2 regions of the Pediococcus sp. M21F004 genome follow, and region 2 is predicted to be linked to the other one. Evidence: predicted binding sites of a transcription regulator. Region 2 holds the regulator's gene; the other holds the start of a gene.
The links. Region 2 encodes NrdR, which represses ribonucleotide reductase genes. Its sites were predicted from a motif close to ACACNATATATNGTGT; they were not measured.
Positions count from the first base shown of each region.

Region 1: the regulator NrdR is predicted to act here: its motif matches at 2,408-2,423, upstream of ACLHK8_RS03950 (deoxynucleoside kinase).

Region 1 is NZ_CP177314.1:740,744-745,182, forward strand. Features, by position in the region: tRNA gene ACLHK8_RS03935 (tRNA-Lys) at 1-8, opposite strand, end outside; tRNA gene ACLHK8_RS03940 (tRNA-Val) at 11-83, opposite strand; gene serS (serine--tRNA ligase) at 191-1,468, opposite strand; gene ACLHK8_RS03950 (deoxynucleoside kinase) at 1,748-2,380, opposite strand; gene ACLHK8_RS03955 (amino acid permease) at 2,512-3,981, opposite strand; lysine riboswitch at 4,104-4,288, opposite strand; gene ACLHK8_RS03960 (Rrf2 family transcriptional regulator) at 4,329-4,439, opposite strand, start outside.
Region 2 is NZ_CP177314.1:560,689-565,127, forward strand. Features, by position in the region: gene dnaI (primosomal protein DnaI) at 1-714, opposite strand, end outside; gene ACLHK8_RS02935 (replication initiation and membrane attachment family protein) at 717-2,120, opposite strand; gene nrdR (transcriptional regulator NrdR) at 2,120-2,623, opposite strand; gene coaE (dephospho-CoA kinase) at 2,644-3,240, opposite strand; gene mutM (bifunctional DNA-formamidopyrimidine glycosylase/DNA-(apurinic or apyrimidinic site) lyase) at 3,240-4,079, opposite strand; gene polA (DNA polymerase I) at 4,103-4,439, opposite strand, start outside.

The sequences.
Region 1 (4,439 bases), 180 kb from region 2:
AACGGCTCAATGGAGGATACAGGGCTCGAACCTGTGACCCTCTGCTTGTAAGGCAGACGCTCTCCCAACTGAGCTAATCCTCCATCAAATGACAACTACATAATATTATCATTGACCATTAGTAATTGTCAATAACATTTTGTAGTTGTCGCAAAAATTATTTGTCTAAAAAACGAGCTTTCCGACTTACCTATTTAGTAATCTTCGTTATGCCACCCATATATGGAATCAATGCTTCGGGAACCGTTACTGAACCATCTTCATTTTGATAATTTTCTAAAATGGCTGCAACTGTTCGTCCAACCGCTAATCCGGAACCGTTCAAGGTATGCACGTACTGTAGTTTTCCTTGGTCATCACGATACCGAATCTGTGCGCGTCGGGCTTGAAAATCTGTACAGTTTGAACAACTAGAGATTTCTCGATACATATTTTGGGCTGGAATCCAGACTTCCAAATCATGTGTCATTGCCGCTGTAAAGCTCATATCACTAGTGGTTAACGTAATCACATGATACGGTAACTTCAACAGTTTTAATAAACTTTCGGCTTGATTTGTCAGCTTTTCAAGCTCATTCCATGAATCTTCGGGTTTGGTGAACTTCACCATTTCTACCTTATTGAATTGGTGCATCCGAATCAAACCTCGGGTATCTCGGCCTGCGCTTCCGGCTTCTGAACGAAATGCAGGTGATAAGGCAGTCTCACTGATTGGTAACGTATCAGCATCCAGAATTTCATTGCGATGGAAATTGACCAATGGTACTTCAGCAGTAGGAATTAAGGTCAGGTCACTATCTTGAATTTCGTACCCAGCATGCGTTTCTTTAAACTTTGGAAATTGACCTGTGCCAAACATAGAATCGTCATTAACCATGTAGGGGGGAATCATTTCTGTATATCCGGCTTCAGTGTTTTGATCTAAGAAAAAGTTGTATACGGCACGTTCAAGTCGAGCACCAAGTCCTACATAGTACACAAAACGACTACCAGAAACTTTGGCTGCTCGTTCAAAATCTAAGATACCTAAATCTTCACCAATTTCCCAATGGGGTTTAGGACTAAACGAAAATTCGCGAGGCTTGCCAACTTTACGAAGCTCAACGCTGCCTTCTTCCGTCAAACTAATTGGAACTGTTTTATTAGGGATATTTGGCAAATGCGCAGCCTTGTTCTGAACTCCTTCAGTTAAAGTTTGAAGCTGTTGATCAAGTTCTTTGATTTCGCCCCCGACTTTACGCATCTCTGTAATTTTATCGTTGGCATCTTCTTTATTGCGTTTTAACTGCGAAATTTGATCTGACACTTCATTTCGGGTCTTCTTCAAATTTTCACTTTCAACAATCAAATCTCGACGTTTTTGGTCCATGTCTAAAAGCTTATCAATTTCTTTTGGATCAATTCCTCGTGTGCCTAAGCGTTCCTTAATATAATCCGTATTATTTCGAATTTCTTTTAAATCTAACATTATTAAAACCTCCTAATTTTTAATTACACAATAAAAAGCCTTCTCATCCCATCAATTGGGACGAAAAGACTTTATTTCGCGGTACCACCCAAGTTTGCTGTTACCAGCACCCTCAATTATGGTTAACGACCGCAGCCGTGTGATATTACTCACCCGCTTTTGCCTCTCGGAGTTTCGATTGATAGCTTTCACTAGCTCTATCTCGCTTTAAATCTACTTAAAAAAGGCTTCACGTTTACTATTTACACTTATCATAACCGAAAAAGTTCCAAGAAACAACTAAATTTCAGCAATTTTTTGATCCACAATTTGAATGACCTTTTCACGGGCCTGTGGGTCTTCCACAAAATCGAACTGATCCCCGTCAATCTGAATCTTAGGGCTTTCGTTATAATTGTCATACCATTCAGCATAACGATGATTCAAATCCTGATAATATTCATACAAGCTAGGGTCATTATCAATTTGTTCGTAAGAACGGCCTCGTTTTTGAATCCGATTTAACATCGTATCAAAGGAAATGTTGATATCAATCAATAAATCCGGATTTTTCTTATAATGAGTTTCTGGTAATTCTTCCATCATATTAGTTAATAAAGAATCGTAAATTTGCACTTCTGTCTTGGTTGCCCGTCCTAAATCTGCATTCAAATGGAAAAGAAGTGAATCTTCATAAATCGAACGATCCATCACACTATTTTTAGTCTGAAAAGCTTCTTTGATGCCATCTAAACGTCGATTCAAAAAATAAATTTGCAGTAAAAATGCGTAGCGCTTAGGGTCTTTGTAAAAAAGTGGCAAAATTTGGTTATCATCAACTGATTCATAATAAGCTTTTGTGCCTAAATGTTGAGATAAAATTTCCGTTAACGTTGTTTTTCCTGCTCCAATTGGACCTGATAATGCAATCATTCGAAGTTCCCCTTTATTCATCTTTTAATACTATATATTGTAGCATGTTCAGATTCAAAAACAATATATGGTTTTAAAAATCAACCAATTACCATGATTTCTCTTTTATTACAGCATCTTGCATTATACACTTATTTCTTGATTTTTCGAGACTTTAAAATAAAATCGGGTTGCGTTAAATCAACTTCATCCAACGGAATAATATGCGTATGATATTTCACTTTATAGAATACGTACAAAACGATAAAGATTGGCACACTAATATAACTAATTCCAATTGCTTCCCAGTTAAACGTCGCAAAAGAATGAAGATCCTGGCCAGCAATGACCAACAAACAAATTACAAAAGCAAATATCGGTCCAAATGGAAACCATTTTGCATGATACTTAAGTTCTTCCACTTTGTGTCCTTGTTTAACAAATGCGCGACGAAAACGAAAATGAGAAATAGCAATCCCCAGCCAGGCAATAAATCCGGTCAAACCACTTGCTGCAACCAACCACATATAGATATGGGGGCCTTCAATACTTGAGATAAAGGTCAACGCACCAACAATGGTCGTCCCAATCAAGGCCATTAAAGGGATTCCTCGTTTTGTTGTTAATCCAAATGTTTTTGGAGCATACCCTTGTAAAGCCAATGAGTATAACATTCTTGTGGAAGCATACATCCCTGAATTTGCCGAAGAGATGACCGACGTCAAAATAACTGCATTCATGATACTTGCTGCTCCGGCTAACCCGGCTCGTTGAAAGACTAAGGTGAACGGACTGATCTTAACGTCACTTGCCGAAGATCCTAACAAATCTGGACTTGTATAAGGAATAATGCAAGCAATCACAAAAATCGCCAAAATATAGAATAAAATAATTCGCCAAAACACTTGGTTAATCGCCTTAGGAACACTTTCTTCAGGCGTTTCCGATTCACCGGCCGTAATTCCAATTAATTCAGTTCCTTGAAATGAGAAACCCGCGACAACGAATACACTAAGAATCATCGGAATTCCGCCAACGAATGGCGCTTTTTTATACGTAAAATTATTTAAATAGGTTGCATGTCCACCCATGATACCAAAAATAACGGCCACACCAACTACTAAGAAAATGATAACTGTAACGACCTTAATCAATGCCATCCAATATTCAGTTTCACCAAAGGCCTTGACGGTAAGAGCGTTAACGGAAAAAATTAGTACTAACGCCAACACACTCCATACCCAACCGGGAACATTTGGCAACCAGAATTTCATGACGATTGAAACCGTACTGATATCAACAGCCAAAGTAATGGCCCAGTTAAACCAGTAATTCCATCCCATCGCAAAGCCCATAGCCGGATCCACATACTTTGTTGAGTAGGTCGCAAAAGAGCCCGAAACTGGCATATAAGTGGCCATCTCGCCTAAACTGGTCATCAAAAAATAAACCATGATCCCCATCGCCACGTATGCTAACAAAGCCCCGCCAGGACCTGCTTCTGAAATTGCAGAACCACTTGCTACAAACAAGCCAGTTCCGATACTCCCACCAAGCGCAATCATTGAAATGTGGCGGGTCTTCAATGAGCGATCAATGCTGTGATTCTCTTGTTCTGCCATAAATCTGTTTCCTCCTTAAGTTTCTAATTAAAAAGGCAATCCTATTTTTAACCAATAAAAAAGAAGCCTCTTTGTATAACAAATCGCCATACAAAAAGACTTCCGATAAATTTCTCAGTCAAATCGTAGATAGCGCCCCGTACTGCTCTACAAGCATTACGACAGTCCCTGATTTGTTGAACCAGGGCCCAACCCAAAAGTGAAAAAGCACCCTTAGATTTCGGCCAACTCCCCTTTCACAACTCCTCATCGATGCTTTATCACCTTAGAGTTGTTACTTATGAACTTGGCAACCTCTTCTTTCGATATGATTCAATTATATACAAGCGGGACTAGTCTGACAACTCCTAATCCCCATTTAAATTAGTTCTTACGTTTTCAATTTTTTGATTTAACTTTAAAAAATTTGCTTGTAATTCCGAGTCTGAGCCGTTCCAATCAATTCCAGAAGCAGCTGG
Region 2 (4,439 bases):
ATCTCGAACCCAACTAGACATCGCATCCGCCCCCACGTCATCTAACATCAAAATGGGTGCTTTTTTTACAAGATTTAATTTTTCGGCCAAATTATTTTCGCCAATGGCATTTTTCATTTCAACTGCAAAACTTGGAAAATGAACCAAGGTAGATTCATATCCTTGCGTAGCTAATTCGTTAGCAATTGCGCCTAAAAGATAGGTCTTTCCCACTCCAAAACTACCTGTTAAATAAAGACCTTTGTGAAATTGATGGGGGTCTTTTTCATAAGCTTGAATAAAATTCAAGGCAGCCGTTAACGCAGTCTGACGATCCTGATCCGGAAAAAAATCGTCAAACCGAGCCCGTCTGATCATTTTTGGCATATTAACAGCCTTAACGCGCATATTAAAAGCACGTTGTTTTTCGTTTGCTAATAACTTTTTGCTGGGTTGATAAGACACCTCAATCATATGATTATTTACAATCAAAATTGGCTGATATCCGGGCATTAAGGTTGGCTCATTACGATTATATTTATCACGTTCTTGAACATATTCATAAAGTTTTGACGCAGAACGAGCTACACCATCAGTAGATAACTCATTTTTATGTTCTTCACAAAATTTGAGAACATCTGCATCTTCGTAAACCGGAGTCATTAGGTCCTGAAATTTCGTGTCTAATTGACGTTTACTCATGAGTTCTTTTAAAACCTCACGTATATTTTCCATGGCTAATTTTCCTCCTTATTCTGTTTACGCATTTCTTTCAAACGCCGCTGCAAAAGTTCTTGATCACTCTTTTTAATTGGGGTCGTTTTAACAGTTGGTGTATCATTTTTTGCCCAATCTGGTAATGTTTCTTTTTCAATAACTTTTCGTGTACTTATCCTTGGCTTACGAGCGCTATTTTTTTCAGTAGCAAAACTTTTAATTTGTAGAATAGCATCTTCTGGTGTTGAAACGTGTGCCCGACTCCAGCTGTTCACCACCGTATCCACTAATTTTCCAGGGAGCGTTGTGACGCCCCGGTCAATAACAATGTATGAGAGCAAAATATTTATAACACTCACTGGAAATAAATTCCGATCAATTAAATCTTTAAGTATTTGTTTTTCACCGTACGTGACATAGCCACCATGGATAGCCATCTTCAGATTTTCCAAATAAGTTGCCGGTGCATAGGACTTAGCCGCTTTAATCAGCTGCTTGTCTTCTGACGTCAACTTGTTTTCGTCTGTCTTCGAACTTTCTACTGGTTTAGTTTCTGTACTTGAAGGACTCGCCGCATAACCTTGTTTATGGGCCGTTTGGCTAGTAAAGCTTTTAGAAATCTGTTGTTGTAATTTCTTGGTGTTTAACTGATTGGTCACTAAATCCGTTGCTTGACCAATTTGACGGCTCATTTCAACTTCGTCAATTCCATACAAAAGGTGTTCACTCAAGATTAGTCGTTGGGCTTGATTAACAGACTCCCACTTGGTAAAACCATGACTCAGAAGGTCTTTTAATAATTTAAAATCAAAATCATTGTTTTCAACCTTGATTGGTTGATCCTCCGTTTGTGATTTTGCCTGCTTAAATTCTGCTTGAGTCTCACGAATTAAGGAATTAGGTTCTTTAATCGTGTTATCTGAAATATGAAAAGCAGTCAAAAAATCAGTTGAAACATCTTTTAGATTTTTTTTATCAACCTGCGTTAGTTTAAACTGTGCAGCAAGTTCTTTAAACCGATTTTCACCAATGGCTTCAAGAAGCAAGCTGCTCAGCAAATCATCCTTAAAAAACGCGTCTGGTGATATAGGTCTGATCAATTGATACACAAAATAACGGCCAAGGTTATCTTGTCCTTCAAAAGATTTAAGTAATCCGATTCCCTCCAACTTTTGTCGACTCAAGTAGAAATTGGGTAAATCACAATTCAGAATATCAAATAATTCTAAATGCGACTTTCTCTCTGAACGAATGGTTGTCGGACTCATTTCGGTCCAAAGCGTCAAAAATAAGCTAAACGCCTTAGCTCCAATAATCGGTTGGTATAAAAAAGTAAGGACTTTTTGATCAAAATCGCTCAAATAGTCCCTTTGAGTAACTAAAAACCCATCTTTGGGGCTTAAATTAGCCCATCCTTCATTCATTATGACTCGCCACCATCATCTTTTTTGGAAGTTTTCTTTTTAGTCGCTTTGTCTTTTGCCATCATATCTTTCAATTCTGACATAAATACATTCATATCCTTAAATTGACGGTAGACACTGGCAAAACGAATATAAGCAATTTCATCGACTTTTGCCAGTAAGTTCATGACATACTCACCAATGATTTGGCTAGAAACTTCATTTTCGCCTAGAGCCCGAATTTTGTTTTCAACTTCATCCACAATTTTGGACATTTCGTCCATACCAACTGGCCGTTTTTCAGCAGACCGAATAAGCCCGCGAAGTAGTTTTTCTCGATTAAACTCTTCTCGTGTCCCGTTTTTCTTAATCACCAACAAAGGTGATGCTTCAATTCTTTCAAACGTTGTAAATCTAAAACCGCATGCTTCACATTCTCTTCTGCGGCGGATCACACGCCCATCATCTGTTGGACGACTATCCACCACTCGAGAACCATTGTGATGACAATGTGGACATCTCATGGGCACTCTACCTCCACTTACTAACGTAACTTACTATTGTCAAGCCATTTTACCACTTGCTGACGCGTTTCTTCAATAGACCCACTGTTATCAATCACAATATCAGCGAAACTAATCTTCTTTTCTAAGGACCACTGCGCCGTTATTCGCTGTTCAGCTTCTTTTTTAGAAAAGCCATCACGGCGGATTAAACGCTCCCGTTGAACGTTGGCATCACTCACAACAACCATAATTTGATCCACAAACTTCTGATATCCTTGTTCTAAGAGCAGTGGCGCGTCCAAAACAATTAATTTTGTCGACTCTTTTTTTTCTGCTTTTAATGTTTGTAGAATTTTCGTTCTAATTGCCGGTTGCATCACCGCATTAAGTTTTTGTAATTGCACAGAGCTTCCAAAAACAATTTTTCCTAACCGATTTCGATTTAGCTTAGCACCATCAAAAATTGCATCCCTGAAAATTGTCCGCAGTTGGTCAGCAACTATAGTCCCTGGCTGCACAATCTCACGAGCAATCTGGTCTGCGTCAACGACTGGATACCCTAGTTTTTTTAAATAACTGCTAACCGTTGACTTCCCTGTAGCAATGCCACCAGTTAATCCTAAGATAACTGTCATTAACCTTTAACCTCAATTAATTTCTGACAAAACGGACAAAAATGAGTCCCCCGTTGAGCCACTTTAATCCGCTCAATCGCTGTACCACATCGTTCACAGGGTTTTCCAGTTCTTTGATAAACATGTAATTGATTTTGAAAACTTCCTGCATGTCCACTAGCATCTAGATATGAAAAAACGGTGGTCCCCTTTGCTTGAATCGCTAAGTTAAGTTCTTCAAAAATTTTCTCTCTTAGTGTAACAATCTTGCTAAGTGAAATGGTATTCGTAGGTTGTAACGGGTGAATTTTTGCTAACCAAAGGACCTCATCACAATAAATATTGCCTAGTCCAGCAATCATATTTTGATCCAACAAAAACGATTTAATGGATTTATGATGTTTTTTCATCGTTTCCGCCATGTATTCAACACTTAGCGTTTCCGGGGTTGGTTCCGGCCCAATTGTTTTCAGACCAGCAACAGTAAATTCTTCGCCCGTTGGTACTAGAACCATACGCCCAAATTTTCTTGTATCGTTATAGCGTAACTCTGAACCATCTGTAAACTCAAAAACCACATGATCATGTTTGTTTAACGGCATTTCATGTGAATGAACAGAATACTTTCCTTCCATCCGTAAATGCGACACCATAGATTGTTGATCACTAAAGTGAAAAAGAAGATATTTTCCACGGCGATCAATTCCTTGAATTGTTTGGCCAGTTAAGGCTTTGGTAAATTCGGTTACATTTGGTAAAACCATTTTTGGATAGTAAATATCAATTTTTTTGATTTTTTTACCGACAACTAGGGCATCTAATCCACGTTTTACCGTTTCAACTTCTGGTAATTCAGGCATAATAATTCCTTCTTATTCATTTGTTATTTAGCATTATACCAGCTTTTGCCAAACGCGCTCTCTACTTTCAGAGGGACGTCTAATTTCACTGCAGAATCCATGATACTTGGCACTAGATCCTTAACTAACGCCAATTCATCATCAGGCACTTCAAAGATCAGTTCATCATGAACCTGTAGCAACATTTTGGTTTTTAACTGTCGCTTTTCTAACTCATCTTGCATTTGAATCATCGCAATTTTAATAATATCAGCAGCACTGCCTTGAATTGGCGTGTTCATAGCCGTTCTCTCAGCAAACGAGCGTTGATTATGATTGCTAGAGTTAATGTCTGGTAAATAACGACGTCGGTGCGCAATC